2 regions of the Cytobacillus sp. FSL R7-0696 genome follow, and region 2 is predicted to be linked to the other one. Evidence: riboswitches for the same ligand, from Rfam matches in the RefSeq annotation. Region 2 holds a riboswitch; the other holds the start of a gene.

Region 1 (9,703 bases), 1.9 Mb from region 2:
GAAATTGAATTATTAAATGAACGTTTAGCGCCAACGATGAGAGTTGCTTCTCGTTATTCGTTATTTTCATTTCCGCTTGTTGTTTTCTCAATCATGAATATCATCATTGTTCTTTTCACCATGCCCATGGATGAAAACACTTGGATTACTTTGCTCATCTACTCCATTTTAGGTGCTGTAGGTATGGCTTTATCAAAGGAATCGAAAATCCGCAGAAAAGCAATTGAGAAAATAAGCGTTGATTATATGATCCAACGTATTAATGAAAGCAAAATAGCAACTGAACAAATGAAAAAAAGATATATCATAATTATTAATGAGAAGCCTGTTATGGCGCTTGCACAATTCATGGAATTCCTGCGTGAAGAACAGCGCCGTTCCTCGTTTTAGATTGATTCCTTTAGGGAGGGGAGTATAATGCCAAAAATCACTTTTTATAATTTATCAATTGAAAAACGCGAAAAGCTTATCAATGCTGTGAAGCAAGAGTTTTCTCGTGTTCCACTATCGCAAGCATCCATCAGTAATATTGTAAAATCTGCCCGTATTCCAAGGGGGAGTTTTTATCAATATTTTGAAGATAAGGAAGATGCTTTTTTTTACTTGCTAGAAGAGAGAGTAAAAAGGAATCAAAGTGAAGTTTACTTTTTATTGAATAAGCACAATGGGGATATTTTTGAAATGATGATTGCTTTTTTCGAAAAGGTGATTACAGAACAAGATGAGAATCGGAACTTTCTCAAAAATTTATTTTTAAATATGACATATGAAGTGGAACATGAATTTGGTCGAAGTTTCAAGGGATATGAAACGAATCAGCAGTTTGTCCAATTTGAATCAAAGGTAAATAAAGAAATATTGCATATCTCAAATCAGGAAGAGTTTAAGTATTTAATGAAAATACTTACTTCTGTTTTACTACGGAGTATTATTGAATCATTTTCTAAGGATCAATCGAAGGAAGATGCACTAAGAAATTTTAAGTTAGAAATCACTCTCTTAAAACGGGGACTTAAGAAATAATGATGAAATGAGAAGTAGTTGGAATGAAAATTTATTCTTTCGTTTCAACTCTTTTTTTTGCTGAATTGCTACTGAAAGATCGCATCTATGTGATTTTTTCACAAAATTCCAAAAATATACATAGTGGTGCTATAATAAGAATAGCAATAGTCAATATAGCCATTATTCCCCGTAGAAGGGGGGTGTTGCTTTGTCAGTTTTTGAGGCATTGGTGTTTGCTTGTACATTTACAAGTTTAATAATGGCTGTGCTACAATTCAAAAACGATGATAAAAAATAATCCACCTCATGTATAGGTGGATGGTGTCAATTGTTCATTGGCTAATGCTATTGCGAGATCGGACGGTGTTGCCGCACCACCGATCTTTTCTAATATATGCCTTTATCTAGTCCTATTATACAATAGAATGATTTTTTGGAACAAGCTTTGAGCAAAAACTTACGTTTGTTTATTTTATGAAACAGACCATTCTTGCCTTTGCCTTTTTCTAAACTTCATTTCCTGTTACAATTATAGATAAAATACGTTTAAGGGAATTTCCTTCCTTTTAGTGGGTATCGAACATGAAAATTAGATTATTCTCAAGAAAAGATAGTACACAAATCCAATCTGTTGCTAGGGAGAGTTGGCGTTATGCATATGAAGGCATAATTCCCGAGCGAACACAGGTTGATTTTTTATTATCTGTATATACTGAAGATGCTTTAATGGAAAGTTTATCTACTTCGGTTTTATTGGTTGCTGAAGAAGAAGGAGAAGTGATTGGTTTCGTTCATTTTTCATTAATAAATATTAAGAAAGAAATCGAATTAGGTGCTTTATATATTTTGCCGAGTTTCCACCGCCGAGGTATTGGTACAGCCCTACTAAAAGCGATGTTTGAATATTTTTATGATGTCAATAAAATTACGGTTTCTGTTGTTATGCGAAATGATTCTGCTTTGGATTTTTATCATTCAAAAGGGTTTAAACAACTAGGAGAAATGAATGATTCAATTTTCGGATTTAGTATTCCAACCATTGTAATGGAATGGAGAAGTAACACAAGTCCAAATGTGTAGGGGGAAGTTATGTATACCGTATTCTCAACTTTTGATGTAAATGAAAGTAAAGCAGATGAAGTGATTGAAATATATAAGAATCGCTCACGTCTAGTTGATAAAGCAGATGGGTTCGTCGACTTTATGTTGCTCCAGAATGATAAACGTAAAGGAGAATTGACAGTACAGTTAATTTTTGAAACAAAGGAAGATTATTTGCGATGGGTAAGAAGTAAAGATTTTCAACGAATTCATGATCTTGAAAAGAAGTATCCAGATAAAGAATTAGCAGCAGTCATTCCAAAAGTGTCGCAATTTAAGGTTGTGGTAAAGTGAGTAAATATGAAATGATCGCAGAAGAAGTAACAAAAAGGATATTTCAAGAGGACCCTACATTAATTGAACGATATGGTGAACGTGGGAGAAATCAAACATTTATTGATAATATGCACCACTTAGATTATTTAAAGACGGCAATGGAATTAAATACGTCAAAGATTTTCACTGACTATGCCCTTTGGTTAAGAGGTATCTTAATTAAACATGGTATGACGACGCAAACCTTGATTGATAATTTTCTTTTTTTAGAAGAGGAATTAGAGAAATGTATGATGGTAGAAAGTGAAATTCGTTCTGCATATATTGGTTTGTTAGGAGAGGCTGTCTCTATTTTAAGAGATGTTCAAGGAGGCGAGGCACAGTGACGAGAGGAGAAGAGCTAGCAGAAATCCTTTTATCTGGAGCTGTTGCTGATGCTTGGGAATATATTGAGCAATTCGATTATTTGACCAATGTAGAAATATATCAAGATATTATTACACCAGCTATGGTTAAGATTGGTCTTAAATGGGAAAATTTTGAGATTACAGTTGCAGATGAACATTTGGCATCGGGAGTTTGCGATTTCATTCTTTCAAGATTAGCTGCAAAGCACAAGCTTAAACCTGTCACGGCTGCACCGACCGCCATGTTTCTTTGTTTATCAGGAGAGCAACATTATTTGGGATTAAAGATGGTAGCAAGTATATTTGAAGAGAATGGCTGGAGAACCAAGTTTTTAGGAGCAAATTTACCTGTACAATATGCTTTGCAGGCTGCGAAGGATTGGAAACCAGATGTAATTGGCTTATCAGTTTCGATTGCTACTCATTTACCGACACTTACGGAATATATGGAAGCTTTTTCTTATTTACCAAAGAAACCTAGGGTTCTATTAGGTGGAAGATTGACGAATTTATATGATTTAGCTTCTTTTACTGCTATAAAACCGGAAATTATTTCAAACTTATATGCTGTAGATAAATGGATCACTGCTTTTAATACGAAGGGGAGGAAAAATGCGATTAATTGATCTACATTTGCCGATACCGTATATACTGGCTAATAAGAATGGTGAAATCATTAGCTATACATCTAAAGCGGATGAAGTCTTTGATTTATCAGAAGGTACGATTAAAAGTATAGTTGATGAAGGGAGTATCTCCAAGTTTGAAAGGGTAGCTGCCATACCAGAAAAAAGCATGAGATTTGAAGCTAATTTAAAAACAAGAAGTATACCGATAGCACTATTTGATATTCATATCAGCTGGGATTTTCAAGGTAATGCGTCCATGCAATTTTTATACAAAGATGATGATAATGAACCATTAATGGAGAAATTACAAGCACTTCAAAACAGATTAGCAAAGACAGATTTTGAACTTTATGAGCAGAAGGAAACATTAGAACAAACATTGCAAAGGTTGGATGAATTATCAGGTCCTTTTATCTCTTTAACAAAAGAGATATGTTATATCCCTTTGTTTGGGGATATGACGGGCGATAAATTTACAACGATTATGGAACAAACGCTTGCCCGTCTGTCAGATCATGACTACAGGTGGATACTGATTGATTTAACAGCGGTTGCTAAAGTATATAATGAGGGAACGAGCGGTTTAGAGGTTTTAATCAAGAGCATTCTTCTAATGACAGGTGGAGAAGTGAGGCTCATTGGTATAAATCCGAGGCTAGCAAAAGCACTTCAACCTTATCAATTAAGAAATGTTGTTCATACGGAACAATCGTTACAAAGCTTTCTTCAATCAGTGATAAATGATCATGCTATATAAACATTGATTAACCTGAGAGGGTACGTGGAAAATGTATTGGGGTGCGCGGTGTTTATGGGTTGGCTTTGTTAAAAGAAAAGATTGCCGGATAACGACATGTTTTGAAAAAACTAAGTAAAGACATATGGGAACAATGAAGATGATCCTTTGTAACGGGAATGCGAATTTAAAAGGAAGAGAATATGGAGATTGAGATCGTTAATAAAACAACCTAGCCCATTGGAACTTAAGTTAACATGTTTCTATGGGCTAGGTTTGTAGTTGCTATACCTCTTATATTAAAATAATTTGAGTTCACCAATTCTTTCTACTGCTTCAATTAATCGTTCTTCATCGACAAGTAATCCAACCCGAACATAACCTTCTCCAAAGGTCCCAAAGCCTTTTCCAGCGGCAACAGCTACATCTGCTTTTTCCAGTAAGTAGTCAGCAAATTCTTCACTATTGTATCCTTCAGGCACTGGCATCCAAGCAAAAAACGATCCTGAAGGAGACTTGCCGTGCCAGCCAACCTTTTCACAAGCGTTCATGAATGCATTTCTACGTCTCTCATATCGAGCAACAAGTTCGTCTACACTTGTTTGATCCCCATTTAATGCATCGGCTGCAGCTTTTTGTATGGCAGGGAATAAGCTTACATACATATGGTCTTGAAGAAGGTTGATGGCTTCAATGATTTGTTCATTTCCAACCGCAAATCCAATTCTCCACCCAGCCATATTATATGTTTTTGATAATGTATACATTTCAATACCAACGTCCTTCGCTCCGGCTGTGGCTAAGAAACTTTCAGGTTTCTTCCCATCAAAGCCGATAGCACCATAAGCAAAATCATGCAAGATGGTCATGTTGTTTTCTTTAGCAAAAGCAACAGTTTCTTCAAAAAATGTGGAATCAGCTGTCGCGCCTGTTGGATTATTAGGATAATTCAAAAATAGTAGGCGGGCATCCTTTTTTTGTTTTTCTGTAAATTGTGAGTAATCAGGTAGAAACTGATTGGCTTCTTTTAAAGGAAAGGTTTCGTATTTTACATTTGCCAAAACCGCACCAGATTCATAATCAGGGTAACCTGGATCTGGTAAGAGCATTAGATCTCCCTCATTGAGTAGGCATAATGGGAGTTCTACTAAACCTGCTTTTGCGCCAAAAAGGATCGCTACTTCTTTTTCAGGATCAATTTCTACCCCATATTCACGCTGATAAAAGGAAGCAGCGGCCTTCTTTAATTCATTAATTCCTCGAAAAGGAGAATATTTATGTGTCATTGGGTCTTCTGCGGCTTGCTGAAGTGATTGTACAATATGTGCAGGTGTTGGCTGGTCGGGATTGCCTTGTCCTAGGTTAATAACGTCTCTGCCTTCAAGTTTTGCAGCAGCAACTTTTTGAACAAGGGAAGCAAAAAATTGTTGAGGTAATTGCTTCAAACGATGCGATAATTCCATTTTTAATCCACCTTCATTCATTTAATCTATATACGAACGCATTTTATAACCAAAAAGACAAATTGTCCAGTTAATTTTATACAAAAGGAAATATTCGCTTTCCTTTTTCGTTTTAAAAGAATAAAGGAGAGATAGTTGGATTACTAAACCCGTTTTCTAGGGAGATTGGATGTAACATTATTTCGAACATTGACAAAAATAAAAGAGAGTAGTAATATCATATCATAAAAATTAAATGAAAAGCTTATCCAGAGAGACTGAGGGACTAGGCCCTATGACGTCCGGCAACCCCCAATATTGGGAAGGTGCCAATTCCTGCAGAATGATATCCATTCATTCTGAAAGATAAGGCGGAATATAAATCAATGCCTCTTTCAGATGTTGAATAGTGGCTTTTTTTATTGGTTAAAATTCTGGTTACAGCTATGGGGAGGAAACATAATGAGAAAGTGGCTAATTGTTTTATTCATTGCAACTGTTTGTTTACTAACAGCATGTGGCGGAGGTTCAGACACGAGTGGAGAAAAGGTGGATGAAACGAAAGAACTAAAAATTGGCGCTACTGCCGGTCCTTATAGTGATATGTTGAAGAAAGCTATTGTACCTGGTCTAGAGGAAAAGGGATATAAAGTAACTGTCGTAGAGTTTAGTGATTATATCCAACCTAACAAAGCTTTAAATGAAGATGATATACAAGCTAACCTTTTCCAACATACAATTTATTTGGAGAATTTCGAGAAAGAAAATAACATGGACTTAACACCATTAATTATTGTACCAACAGCCCCAATGGGGATTTACTCGAATGTGTTTAATTCAATTGATGAGATTAAAGACGGTGCAACCATTGCCATTCCAAATGACCCAACGAATGCAGCACGCGCTTTAAATACGTTAAATGACGAAGGTTTAATTACGATTGATGAAAACGCCGATCCACTAACAGTATCTGAAAAAGATGTGAAGGAGAATAAAAAGAATTTAGTTTTTCAACCGATTGAAGCAGGACAATTACCAAGATCTCTAGAGGGTGTGGATCTAGCTGCAGTTCCAGGTAACTTTGCGTTGGCAGCCGATATGGACTTATTAAGTGCATTAACACTAGAAAATATGCTTGATGATTATCGCAATGTGGTTGCAGTTAAAGCAGACTTTGAAGATAAACAATATGCGAAAGACTTAAAAGAAGTGGTTGAGTCTGCAGAATTTGAAAAAATTATCGACGAAGAGTTTCAAGGATTTGGAAAGCCAACGTGGATGGAATAACGAAGTAATAACAAACAAGAAACCGGACAAATTTATATGGATTTGTTCGGTTTCTAATCATAGTTGTAGAATACTGTTAAACTGATCTGTGCATAATTTGTATTTTGGTCATTCCTATATTTATGGATTGTCGAACAGCTTTTTCATCTTGGTCATTGACGTTTTTCAACCATTCGTGAAATATTGGTTGTAAGCCATAAAAGGAAGTGACTCTTCTATACATTTCATCTTTATTGAATTTTGTTTGATAAGATGCGAGAGCTTCTTTAGTGAATTGATCTCCGAAATCCCAATATAGCCCTGCAAAGTCAAACGCCGGGTCCCCTATTTGCGTATCTGTAAAGTCTATAATTCCTGATATCTCCTTTTTGCTTGGATGATAAAGGATATTGGCACTTGTTAGATCACCATGAATCACGACTTTTGCTTCTTTAAATTTTGACACCGCTAAAAACATTTTATCAATTTCTTCTTTTTCTGCGTCTTTTAAGAACGGAAATATTTTTTTAATCAGGGCTTGATGTAATTGCTCCCAATAATTTTCACTATGTAGTTCTTCTATATTACATTTCTTTGCTTCATCTATATCCAGACGATGTAATTCTGTAAGAAATGTTCCTAGCCGCTTGGCTTCATATAAAGGAGGAGTAATCAATGAATGAGATAATGCTTGTCCTTTAATAAAGTGGTAAAAAACACCAATCATTTGTCCGTCTTTATTATAAAATGGAAGATAATTTGGTATTTCAATAATTGAAGAAAGATATGAGAGCTGGTGAAGTAGCTTTATTTCCTTTTTTATTTTCACTAATACTTGTTTTGTTTTTGGTATTCGGATGACATATCTTTGATTGACAATATAGATATGATGATCCCAACCAGAATGATTGCTTTCAATCTGTATTTCCTGAAGATGCGGGAGATGGTTTTTAATTAATTCCTTCATGGAACAGTCTCCTTTTTTATTATTTTGTATAAATCGTTTTTTTGAGGGGGAAAATAGGCGAGACATCTTATAAAAGGGGAGTGAATGCAATGGAAAAAAAGTATGATAATCAAGTGGATGAGAAAATTATTGCTGCTCAAAATGAAGCTCAACAATACAATCAAATGGATACAGAATTAGAACAGTCAGAAGAAGTACAAGCAGCAATGGAGAAAAGTTATGAATATGAAGTGAAGAATCAACAACCGACATATGAACCGAATAAACCATTTTAAGTAGAAAGAAGAGACTTCCATTACTTGGAGTCTCTTCTTTAATTATAGCATACCTTATTTTACATTGATGCTGTTTGATGTGCTTGTTTACTCCCATTGTGTTCGATTCGTCCATAAACTAAAAAGTAAAGAATAATTGAAGCAATTGACACAATCCCCATGTAAATGTATAACATACTGTAGCCTGTAATAGGAATCAGTAAACCTAATAAATAGGGTCCAAAACCTAAACCACCATCGAGAAAGATAAAGAAGGTGGAAGTAGCTAGCCCCATGCGATGGGGTGGCGTTAATTTGATCGCAATCGCTTGTGTACAAGACTGCATATTTCCAAAGCCTAAGCCAATCAAAGCCCCCGCCACTAATAGCATAACACCATTTGCTGAATTACTAAGTAAGAATAGACCTACGCCAAATAAAATGAACGCTGGATACATCACATAATTTGCCCCTTTGCTGTCCATTAACCTACCAGTGAAAGGACGGGATAGTAAGACAGCAATGGCATAGACAAAGAAGAAAAAGCTAGCAGCACTTACTAAGTCCTTTTCAATTGCATAAAAGTTAATAAAAGACAAGACGCTTGAATAACAAAATGCGACTGTTAATGTGACGAGTGCAATTGGAAGTGCCTTTGGTTCAATAAAGCTAGATAATTGAAAACCAGATGATTGAAATTGAGCTTTCTGATCTTCAGTTAACTCTTTCACATTCACCGTTAACCCGATAAGTAGGCCAATAATACCAAGAATCAAACAAAAAATGAAAATCGTATGAAAAGTTGTGTATTGACTCATTAACATACCGATAAAAGGTCCTATTGCTGTAGCTAAAGTATTACTCATACTAAAATAGCCGATTCCTTCACCTTTCCTTGTTTGCGGAATAACTGAAGCGACAATTGTACCACTTGCTGTACTTGCCATCCCTAATGTTAAACCGTGGATAAAGCGGGTAATAAGTAAGAAATTGACATCAATTTCAATAAAATAAAGACTTGTTGATAAACTAAATAATAGTAAGCCAATGATTAAAGTCTTCTTCCGTCCAATACGATCAATATATTTACCTATAAACAATCTTCCTACCAATGTTCCTATAATAAATATGCCAGTAACTAAGCCAGCTTGGCTGGCGGTTGCATGATGTGCTTCAACGGCATACACGGCAATCGTAACCATTAATAAATAAAACACTAATGTTAGAAAAAAGTTTACGGAAGAAACGGTGATAAAGTCCTTGGTCCATAATTTTTCTTTTGTTGAACTCATTTTCTTTTTCTTCCTCCTTACAAATTGCTTTTAATAATATCAAAAATACGAATACATTCTTCTTGTTCTTCAGGTGTGATTCCCTCTAATATTTCCATTTCGAACTGATCAATCGGAATGCGGATTTTTTTGTATATGTGCTCACCTTCGTTCGTTATTTTCATTTTCTTTTCACGTTTATCCATGCTTGGGATTTTTTCTACATATCCATATTCCTCAAGCTGATTTATTGTCCTCGTGACTGTTGGCTTTTCAACACCTTGATACGCAGCAATCTCTACTAAAGTTGTTGGACCAAAATGGTAGAGATAATAAAGGATTGTCCACT
Region 2 (11,114 bases):
TAAATTCATGGGTCATTACTTACAAATATTCACCTTTACTCATACACAAGTTAGAAATGACTATTTTGTCTGTGCAAAATACCTCTAATCAACAGTTAAGGCCACCTTTGTAAGATTAAGCAATATACAGAGAATTTTTATCTGTTTTTTATTAAGCTGGTTTGTATTTTTACTTCCGATATACGAGCAAAGAGATTTTGTTCTGCTATCTTTGGATTTTCTCTCTGGATGCACGTGCAAATAGACTTTGTTCTGCTATCTTTAATATTTTCCCTCTGGATGTACGTGCAAACCGATTTTGTTCTGCTATCTTTGGTTTTTTCTCTCTCGATGCACGCGCAAGCCGCTTTTATTAGCAATTTTTCGTATCCTTAACCTTAATGAACGCGGAAACCCGATCATGGGGGAAAAGCGTTTTAACTTGATTTATTATTTTCTTTCTTAATAATACAAATTTCCCTCACTACTTGTTTCTATCAAATCGAATTTAGGGATTCTCCAAAAGCCGTCTAATCTACCTTTATTTGCATCAATAGTACTAGTTAGTCCCTATACATCGCCTTACCAAAAAAAGAAGCCTACAACTAAGTAGACTTCTTTAATAAATTTCTATTATTCAGTAACAGGTACAACTGCACCTTCATATTGTTCTTCAATGAAACCTTGGATTTCTTCAGAGTGTAATACTTCTAGTAGTGCTTTAATTTCTTCTTTGTCTTCATCCCCAGCTCTAACTGCGATTACATTCACATATGGAGAATCACTTTCTTCAAGTGCAATTGCATCTTCCACTGGATTTAAGCCAGCATCAATCGCATAGTTAGAGTTAATTAGAACTGCGTCACCTTCTCCATTATTATATATTTGTGGAAGAAGTGCTGCTTCATACTCCGTATCAAACTTTATATTTTTCGTATTTTCCTCAATATCATCAATTGTCGCTGTCGTTTTATCGACATCAGCTTTTAGTGTAATCAAACCTTCCTTTTCTAACATTGTCAAAATACGACCGTGGTCAGGTACAGAGCTACTCATAATAATTGTTGCTCCTTCTGGAAGATCATCTAAGCTATCATATTCTTGTGAATAAACACCAATTGGCTCGATATGAACACCACCAGCATTAACAAAATCATAATCATTTTCAGCCATTTGAGATTCTAAATAAGGGATATGTTGGAAATAGTTCGCATCAATATCGCCACCCTCTAACGCTTGGTTCGGTACAATATAATCTTGGAAGGTTGTGATATCCAACTCAATTCCTTTTTCTTCTAATAAAGGTTTTGCTTCATTTAGGATTTCAGCATGCGGTACATTAGATGCCCCAATTTTTAATGTTTTTGTTCCTTCATCAGATCCTTCGCTACCTTCATCTGAAGATCCACAAGCAGCAATAAATAATGCAACAGCTGCAATCATTAAAACAGATAACCATTTTTTCATTTTTTAGCTCTCCTATCGTTTGTCTAGTTTGGAAGTAATCAAATCACCAATCATTTGAATGATAAACACGATAATTAAGATAATAATCGTTGCAATCCATACAACGTCATATCTACTTCTTTGGAAACCTTCTAAGTAGGCAAGATTCCCTAATCCTCCTGCACCTATGACACCTGCCATCGCCGTATATCCGACTAGCGCAATCGCTGTAACGGTAATACCCGAAACAAGCGCTGGCATAGATTCAGGAATGAGTACCTTCCATATAATTGTACTTGTTTTTGCACCCATCGATTTAGAGGCTTCAATGACACCTTTATCAATCTCACGTAAGCCAATTTCCACCATTCTTGCATAGAAAGGTGCTGCACCAATAATGAGTGCTGGCAATGCTGCATTTTCTCCAATCATTGTCCCTAAAATCATTTTTGTGAAAGGGATTAGTAACACAATCAAGATTAAGAACGGAATGGATCGAAAGACATTAACAAATGCCGCAATAATTTTATTAACTAGCTGATTTTGCCATATATTTCCTTTAGAAGTTAAGAACAAAAGTAATCCAAGAATAATTCCTAAAATAAACGTGGCTATAACAGAAATACTTGTCATATATAAAGTTTCTTTTGTTGCTTCCCACATTCTTTCCCAATCCACATTTGGTAGCCATTCATTAAGCATGGGAAATCACCTCCACGCCAACCTTCTGCGAATGAATATATTCAATCGCGCGGGTAACCTCATCCGACTCTCCATCTATATGAATAAATAAGGTACCGTAAGAGCCACTTTGTGTTTGGGATATCTTTCCTTGTAATACATTCACTGTTACATTGTAGTGACGAATTAAGTTTGTGATTAATGGTTGTTCCGCTGAACCACCTACAAATCCAAGTTGAACAATTTGGCCATTTGGATAAGCACTCAGTAAATGTGTAATCGTTTCCTTCGTTTCTTCCGGTTCGGTCACTTGTTGAACAAAACGCTTCGTAATAGGTTCTTTTGGCTTTTGGAACACATCTAGCACTTCGCCAATTTCAACAATTCTTCCACCTTCCATGACAGCCACACGGTGGCAAATCTTGCGAATGACATGCATTTCATGCGTAATTAACACAATAGTTAACCCTAAACGTTCATTAATATCAACAAGTAAGTCGAGAATACTATCAGTTGTTTGCGGATCTAGAGCACTTGTCGCCTCATCACATAACAGTACTTTAGGATTATTGGCAAGTGCTCGAGCAATACCTACTCGCTGTTTTTGTCCACCGCTTAATTGCGAAGGATAGGCATCCTCTCGACCATCTAGTCCGACCAATTTAATTAATTCATTAACTCTCTCTAGTCGCGCTTTCTTAGGTACACCAGCAATTTCTAATGGAAACGCAATGTTTTCTCGAACTGTTCGAGACCATAATAAATTAAAATGTTGAAAAATCATGCTTATTTCTTGTCTAGCCTTTCTTAAGCTAGCACCTTTTATGCGAGAAACTTCATTCCCAGCTACAGATACAACGCCTTCAGTCGGGATTTCAAGTCCATTTAACATACGAATCAATGTACTTTTACCTGCACCACTGTATCCGATTACACCGAATATTTCACCCTCGTTAATTTCGAGGTTAACATTGTCTACTGCATTTACTTTCCCGTTTTTCGTTGAGAAAATCTTTTTTACATCTTTTATTGAAATCATCTTATACTTCACCTCTTCAATCCAGAAAAACCAACACATTTATAGCATATCCATTGTTTATAAAAAAAGCCTTCCTGCTTATGAGCAGAAAGGCTTGTTATGAAAATTCCTTTCTCTCATCTTTCAAAGCTAATGCTTTGAGTGAATTGGCACCATTTCAATTAAATGACGGTTGCCGGGCTTCAAAGGGCACTTCCCTCCACCTCTCTAAATAAGAGCAAACTATGAATATATTGAATTTTTTTGTGTACCTGTGTAATAGTATCATGTCATTGAAGTAGGTGTCAAATCTGAAAATAATAGTTGTTAGGCCCTTATATTTAATGAAGCAATACCAGTTGCCGCTTCAATAGCAGATTCAAGATCATCGATCAAATCTTCTACATTTTCAATTCCAATTGATAATCGGATTAAGTCTTCAGGTACACCTGCTTGTTTTAACCCATCTTGATTAAGTTGTTGATGCGTTGTGCTTGCTGGATGTATAATAAGACTTTTTGCATCACCTACATTCGCTACATGTGCGAACAGCTCAACCGAATTAATAACCTTCGCACCTGCTTCGCGCCCACCAGATATGCCAAAAACGACAACTGCCCCTGCACCTTTAGATAAATATTTGTCTGCTAATTCTTTATTAGGATGGTTGTCATCGCCCGGATAAAGTACCCAATTAACAGCAGGGTGATTATTCAAATATTGCACAATTTTTTTCGTATTAGCAATATGTTCTTTCATTCGAACCGTTAACGTTTCTAAACCTAAAGTGAATTGGAAGGCGCTTTGTGCACTTAGTGCTGGACCTAAATCCCTTAGAAGCTGCACTCTCGCCTTAGTAATATATGCTACAGGGCCAAGTGCCTCACTATATACTAAATCGTTATAGCTTGTATCCGGCTGACTTAATCCTGGATACTTCTCTGAATTCCAATCAAATTTACCACCGTCAACAATGATTCCCCCCATTGTCGTCCCATTCCCCAGTAACCATTTCGTAGCAGAATGAACAACAATATCTGCGCCATGCTCAATCGGCCGACATAGATAAGGAGTTGCAAATGTGTTATCAACCACTAACGGCACACCATGTTCATGGGCGATATTAGAAACCGTTTCAATATCTAGTACTTGTAAACTCGGGTTACCAATGGTTTCGGCAAATACAGCTCGTGTCTTTTCATTGATTGCTGCTCGTAGTTCCTCTTCATTATTCATATCGATAAGCCTAACGTTGATGCCGTACTTTGGTAAAGTGACTGTAAATAAATTATATGTACCTCCATATAAATTAGAGGCAGCTACAATTTCATCACCCGCTTGAACAATATTAAGAAGTGCTAAGTAAATGGCTGCTTGCCCGCTTGCTAATGCTAATGCGCCTGTTCCCCCTTCTAACAATGCAACTCTTTCCTCAAACACAGTAACCGTTGGATTATGAATACGAGAATAAATATATCCTGTTTCTTTTAAGCCAAATAAGTCTTGCGCATGCTCTGTATTTTGGAATTGATAAGCATTATTTTGATAGATTGGGACTGCTCTTGCCCCTGTTACTGGATCAGGTTTTAGCCCACCATGAACACCAATTGTTTCAAAACGAAGTTGCTTTTCTTTTTCTGCCATTTTACATCTCTCCTCTTTTTTAAATTGGAAAGAAAAGACGACCAAAAACCCTCTTCACAAAGAAGAGGGTTTATCATCTCTTCTTATCTATCAGAGCTTTTATGCTCTGCTGGAATTAGCACCGTGTATCAAACAACCGGTTGCCGGGTTTCATAGGGCCAGTCCCTCCACCACTCTCGATAAGAATATTTAATTTTCTAATTATTCTAAGGATAGAATAACAACCTTTTTTTGGGAAGTCAATCTTTTTTTAGTACATTTGATATATTTTTGATTAATTTTGATTTAACAGGAAAATGGCATCTAATTTCAATAATTGTCTAAAAGTCGATTTAAGGATGATATGCTTTTCATCCACTTGTTTCTTTAGACTTGTACGCCCTTGAAGCAAAGAATGAAAGTGGTCAGCAGTAGTTTGAATGTTTATATGATAATTTTTCAATGGGCGAGCATGTTTAATTAACAGCCTTTTACGGTCTAATGTCAAATACAATAGATTTTGTTCTAATTCTACTCGAATCCTTATAGGTTCCTTTAACATCATTAAAATATGATCATTTACTCTTAAAGATTGATTGAAATGATAAATGAGTTTCTCTATTGAAACCACCTCCTGCCCCGTCTTATATTCTATAATTCTGTTCCAAGAAATGATTTCCTTCTCCTAACTATCGACTTTAACCGACAGAACATTTTATTTCCAACAATGTTCACAACCTATTTCCCGAGAAATATGTCAAAAGCTAGACTTATCGACAGAAAAAAGATACAGCCCATCGGTTCATCTGCATAGAATGAGTGAAGGGTATATTTAAATATTTGCGCAAAACCCCTTGATTGAAAGCATAAGAAAACCACTTATTCCTAAACAATAAGTGGTTTTAAAATTGAGACTGTAATTCATATGATTGAATTTGCTCAAGTAAATAAGGTACGGAATGGAAAGCATAAAGCTTATCAACTAACTCTCCTTTTTTAAACACAAGTAAACACGGTACACTTTCAATTTCATACTTTTCGGCTACTCCTGGCAAAAAATTCAGGTCGGCTTTACCTATAGGAAGGTTCTGCAACAGTTGCTCAGTAATTGTTAGCATTTTCCCGGCAACTTGACATGTCCCACACATAGGAGTGAATAAATAAAATAAGCCGGATTGCTTCCTTGCGATCAAATCATTTAAGTCATTGTTTGACCAGTCAATCATGTTATCATCCTTTATCTAAATACTCGGTATATATATCTATATTTGCACTTATTAAGGCTGTAGCTAAATGATACGCGGGTGCCGCCTCGACTTCACGATACATTTTATCAATATAGATATGCTCTGCCTCTGGTAACTCTCTCTTAAATTGTTTACGAAGTTTTTCTCCTGATGCGTCAGCATCGACTAATATATAGACTTCCTTCCCAATTAAATAATCAATTAATTCATCCAACTTCGAAGTGCCAATCGTTCCATTTGTACATAAGATCTCTACAGGTTCTCTGATTAATCCTTTCACTTTTCGTTTGTCAGATTTACCTTCAACAATAATGACTTTATTGCCATGTTCTATATGCATGCTCATCACCTAATATATATCATTTATATATTTTACAATAGTAAGCCTTTTTACATTTGAAAACTTTTCAACACTTAGCTGGTATGTCTATATAGAAATTTAGAAAAAGGTCAAACCATTTAATGATTTGACCTTCTTTATTTAACTGCAATTAATCTTCTTTTGTCATTTCTTCATATTGTTCAGCTGTCATTAGCTTGTCAATTTCACTTGCATCGGATGGCTCAACAACGATCATCCATGCTTTCTCGTAAGGAGATTCATTCACAAATTCTGGACTATCGCTAAGTTCTTCGTTAATCTCAACGATTTTACCACTAATTGGTGCATATAACTCAGAAACTGTTTTAACAGATTCTACGCTACCAAACGGTTCATCAGCAGTTACTTCATCTCCTACTTCTGGAAGCTCAACAAATACGATATCTCCAAGTTCTGATTGAGCAAAGTATGTAATACCAATACGAACTTTATCTCCTTCTGTTTTTACCCACTCGTGTTCTTCTGAATAACGTAATTCTTTAGGTGTGCTCATGTTTCATACCTCCATTAATTTAGGAAATTGTTTATTTTAATGACCGAATAAACGATCGTTTAAAACGTATAAAGCGCATCCACCATTTACAGCCAATTTTGTTCAAATTCTAGCTCTTTAAATCCGACTGTTACTTTCGTACCGTCTGTTGTTAATGGACGTTTAATTAACATTCCATCCGATGCTAATAAATCCAACAGTTCCGACTCTGAGGCCGTTTTCACTCGGTCTTTTAATCCTAACTCACGATACTTTTGACCGCTTGTGTTGAAAAACTTTTTCAGCTCTAACCCGCTCTTTTTGTAAAAATCTTCTATTTCCTTGCGGGATGGGGGATTTTCCACTATATGTATCGCATCATAGGCTATTTCATGTTCATCTAGCCATTTTTTCGCTTTTCGGCAAGTACCACATTTAGGATACCAATAGAAAGTAAGTGCCATGTTTTCACCACCTATTTTATCATACCTATATTCATGAATACTATCGTTTCATTAGCATAACATATTTCTTTTTATTTTCATAACGAAGAATTGTAATTATTATCATATTAAAAACAAAACAAAGAGGCCCACATTCGTTCTTGAGCCTCAAGTTATAAAGTTCGCAAATGGAGGAAGTAAACAGGTTACTTTCCTTCCATTCATTAAAGATAAATATTATACTACGAATCTTTCAGCTTCAATAATTTTCTCAGCCGCTTGACGTTTTTTCGCAATTACATTTGTTGGAGTATGTCTCGTAAACTTCTTAAGTGCTGAAAGCATCATTCGTAATGTATCGCCTTCTTCCACACCTACTAAAGTTTCTTTCGCAATTAACTCAATTTGATTAAATGCTTCTTGGCAGAAAATTTGTGTGTACAATAGCTTTTGTTCCGCTTTTGCTACTCCGTCTTTTACTATGGCTTTTTCAGTACGAAGAACAGTAGATTCCATAGAATAGGCGTAAGAAACAAGATCAGCAATATTTACAAGAACTTCTTGCTCTTTATCCAAAGCTTTTCCGTATTTTTGTGCACATAAACCTGCTGCAAGTAAGGCGATTTTCTTAGCGTTCTTTACAAGGTATTTCTCTTGCTCTAATGCTTCAGTACCTGGCTCTTCTGGCATCATCATCATCAATTCCTCTTGAAGTGCCATTGCTTTTTCGAATAAAGGCAGTTCACCTTTCATTGCTTTTCTAACATACGTTCCTGGTACTAAAAGACGATTGATTTCGTTTGTTCCTTCAAAGATTCGGTTGATTCTAGAATCACGGTAAGCTCTTTCTACTTCATATTCTGCCATAAAGCCATAACCACCATGTAATTGAACTGCCTCATCAACTACATAATCTAAAACTTCGGTAGAGAAAAACTTATTAAGTGAGCATTCTATTGCATATTCAGCAATAGACTTCGCTACTTCTTTACCGTCTTGGACTTCTTCATCACTCAGTTGACTCATTCTGTCATCAAATAGACCCACTGTACGGTAAACGGAGCTTTCAGCTGCATAAATTTTACTTGCCATTGTTCCGAATTTTTCCTTCGTTAAATTAAAAGAAGAAATAGGCGTACTGAATTGTTGACGTTGGTTAGCGTAAGCTACCCCTAATTTAAAGGCATGCTTAGAACCACCCACTGCACCTACACCAAGTTTGTAACGACCAATATTTAAAATGTTAAAGGCAATGACATGACCACGACCAATTTCACCTAGTACATTTTCAACTGGTACTTGTGCATCTTCTAAAATAAGTGTTCTTGTAGAAGAGCTCTTAATACCCATTTTCTTTTCTTCAGCACCTGTTGATACACCCGGATATTCTCTTTCAACAATAAAAGCTGTGAATTGGTCACCGTTTATTTTGGCATAAACAACGAACACATCGGCAAACCCAGCATTCGTAATCCATTGTTTTTCCCCATTTAATACATAATGTGTGCCTTCTGCGTTTAATTTAGCAGTTGTTTTTGCTCCTAATGCATCAGATCCTGAACTTGGTTCTGTTAGTGCATAAGCAGCTAATTTTTCACCTGTCGCAAGCACCGGTAAGTATTTTTGCTTTTGCTCTTCATTTCCGAACAATACAATTGGAAGAGAACCAATACCTACATGGGCACCGTGTGAGATAGAGAAACCACCGACACGTGACATTTTTTCAGCAATAAGTGCTGAACTTACCTTATCTAAACCGAGTCCACCGTATTCCTCTGGCACATCTGTACCAAGTAAGCCTAAGTCACCAGCTTTTTTCAATAGTTTTACAGAGCGATCGAATTCATGTTGTTCTAAATAATCCACTTGAGGTACCACTTCATTTGTCACATAATCTTCTGTCGTCTTCGCAATCATGATTTGCTCTTCGCTAAAATCCTCTGGTGTGTACATATTTTCATAAGAAATATCTTCAATTAAAAAGCTTCCACCTTTAATAAATTTTTCAGTTTGATTTGACACGTTCATCATCCTCCATCTTCATTCTTTATGCTTTTTGCAGTTTTCGTTAACTTTGTTTTTCAAAGATAATTAAATAAAATTTTCACTTCGGTTCATTGCGCATCAGACACTCACTTTTTGCAGGGCTCAGATTTCTTTGATCTATTAACCGCAGGAGTCGAGTGTCTTCCGCTCTATAACACTATTGGTTTAAAAAAAGAACTTAGTCGTTTTTAAAGAAGTTCAAACACACCTGCGGCACCCATTCCGCCACCAATGCACATCGTTACAACACCAAATTGCTCGTTTCTACGCTTCATTTCATGAATTAATGATAGTGTTAGCTTAGCCCCGGTACACCCCAGTGGATGCCCTAAAGCAATAGCTCCCCCGTTAACATTCACTTTTTCTTCATCCAACCCTAATTCTCTAATGACTTGAATGGATTGAGAAGCAAAAGCTTCATTTAGTTCGAATAATCCGACATCTGATAGCTCTAACCCCGATAGTTTTAAAGCTTTAGGAATTGCTACAATTGGCCCAATCCCCATAACCTCTGGCGGCACGCCTCCGACAGCAAAAGAACGAAACTTCACTAAAGGCTGCAATCCTTGTGCATCTGCTTTCTCTCTGTCCATAATCATTACAGCTGCTGCACCATCACTTGTTTGTGATGAATTCCCCGCTGTAACTGAACCTTTCACATTAAAAGCTGGTCTCAGTTTCCCTAATGTTGCAACTGTTGAATCACTCCGTACACCTTCATCTTGTGAAAACTGGAAGTTGTGTTCTTTCACTTTATTATCCGATCCAATTTGACGGAGTGTGACATCAACCGGAGTAATTTCATCAGCAAATTTACCTTCACTAATTGCTTTCGCTGCTTTTTGATGACTACGTACAGCGAATGCATCCTGCTCTTCTCTTGAAATGCCGTATTTTCCAGCAACTTGCTCTGCTGTATGCCCCATACTCATATAATATTTAGGAGCTGTCTCGGCTAAAGTTAAATTAGGACGGACAACATGACCCATCATAGGTACAAGACTCATGGATTCAGCTCCACCGGCGATTACTGTATCTGCGTGACCAAGCATGATCTTTTCGGCACCATAAGCGATTGATTGCAACCCTGATGAGCAATAGCGATTGACTGTGATTGCTGGTACCGAGTCTGGAAGCCCAGCTAATGCACCGATATTTCTGGCCATATTCAAACCTTGCTCTGCTTCTGGCATGGCACAACCAATAATTAAATCATCAATACTACCTTCATAATTTCCAGCTCGTTTCAACGTTTCTTTTACAACAAGTGCACCTAAATCATCTGGCCGAACAGTGGCAAGTGAGCCTTTTTTTGCTTTACCGACAGGTGTTCTAGCACCTGCAACAATTACAGCTTCTTTCATTGCTTTTTCCCTCTCCTTCTACTCTCGGTATCTTTTATTCTTTCTAGCAATCTATGATTAGTTACGGAGTGGTTTACCCTTTAAGAGCATGTGTTGCATCCGTTGTTGAGATTTTGGCTCTGCAATAAGTTTTAGAAATGCTTCTCTTTCAAGATCTAACATATATTGCTCATCTACTTCTGTACCAAAAGGAACCTTGCCGCCAGCAATGACATATGCCAGTGCCTTGGCAATTTTTAAATCATGTTCCGAAATATAACCAGATAAATGCATAGAATTAGCACCTAAAAGTAATGCGGCATACCCTGTTTCACCAACAACTGGGAATTTCACTTTTGCTGGTGGAAGGTAACCTGCATTTGCCAATGCTAATACTGCTTGTTTGGCATCATAAATGAGGTGATCTCCATTTA

Evidence for each region. A riboswitch is a leader RNA that binds a small molecule or an ion and turns the genes downstream of it on or off. The one in region 2 is predicted to bind S-adenosylmethionine.
Region 1: another riboswitch for S-adenosylmethionine. It lies ahead of MKX29_RS03370 (MetQ/NlpA family ABC transporter substrate-binding protein); the one in region 2 lies ahead of MKX29_RS13185 (methionine ABC transporter ATP-binding protein).

What each region holds. Positions count from the first base shown of each region.
Region 1 covers NZ_JBBOWA010000001.1:646,770-656,472, reverse strand. The annotation lists gene MKX29_RS03410 (DUF5392 family protein) at 1-390, shown strand, start outside; gene MKX29_RS03405 (TetR/AcrR family transcriptional regulator) at 418-1,023, shown strand; gene MKX29_RS03400 (GNAT family N-acetyltransferase) at 1,588-2,085, shown strand; gene MKX29_RS03395 (antibiotic biosynthesis monooxygenase family protein) at 2,095-2,400, shown strand; gene MKX29_RS03390 (hypothetical protein) at 2,397-2,768, shown strand; gene MKX29_RS03385 (cobalamin B12-binding domain-containing protein) at 2,765-3,415, shown strand; gene MKX29_RS03380 (STAS domain-containing protein) at 3,402-4,175, shown strand; gene MKX29_RS03375 (pyridoxal phosphate-dependent aminotransferase) at 4,454-5,617, opposite strand; SAM riboswitch class I at 5,859-5,969, shown strand; gene MKX29_RS03370 (MetQ/NlpA family ABC transporter substrate-binding protein) at 6,059-6,883, shown strand; gene MKX29_RS03365 (aminoglycoside phosphotransferase family protein) at 6,960-7,829, opposite strand; gene MKX29_RS03360 (hypothetical protein) at 7,919-8,104, shown strand; gene MKX29_RS03355 (MFS transporter) at 8,164-9,375, opposite strand; gene MKX29_RS03350 (MarR family winged helix-turn-helix transcriptional regulator) at 9,393-9,703, opposite strand, start outside.
Region 2 covers NZ_JBBOWA010000001.1:2,551,793-2,562,906, reverse strand. The annotation lists gene MKX29_RS13195 (MetQ/NlpA family ABC transporter substrate-binding protein) at 613-1,446, opposite strand; gene MKX29_RS13190 (methionine ABC transporter permease) at 1,459-2,127, opposite strand; gene MKX29_RS13185 (methionine ABC transporter ATP-binding protein) at 2,120-3,145, opposite strand; SAM riboswitch class I at 3,259-3,363, opposite strand; gene MKX29_RS13180 (O-acetylhomoserine aminocarboxypropyltransferase/cysteine synthase family protein) at 3,452-4,768, opposite strand; SAM riboswitch class I at 4,849-4,954, opposite strand; gene MKX29_RS13175 (hypothetical protein) at 5,043-5,378, opposite strand; gene MKX29_RS13170 (thioredoxin family protein) at 5,650-5,973, opposite strand; gene MKX29_RS13165 (toprim domain-containing protein) at 5,978-6,340, opposite strand; gene gcvH (glycine cleavage system protein GcvH) at 6,486-6,869, opposite strand; gene MKX29_RS13155 (arsenate reductase family protein) at 6,956-7,312, opposite strand; gene MKX29_RS13150 (acyl-CoA dehydrogenase family protein) at 7,529-9,313, opposite strand; gene MKX29_RS13145 (acetyl-CoA C-acetyltransferase) at 9,526-10,701, opposite strand; gene MKX29_RS13140 (3-hydroxyacyl-CoA dehydrogenase/enoyl-CoA hydratase family protein) at 10,759-11,114, opposite strand, start outside.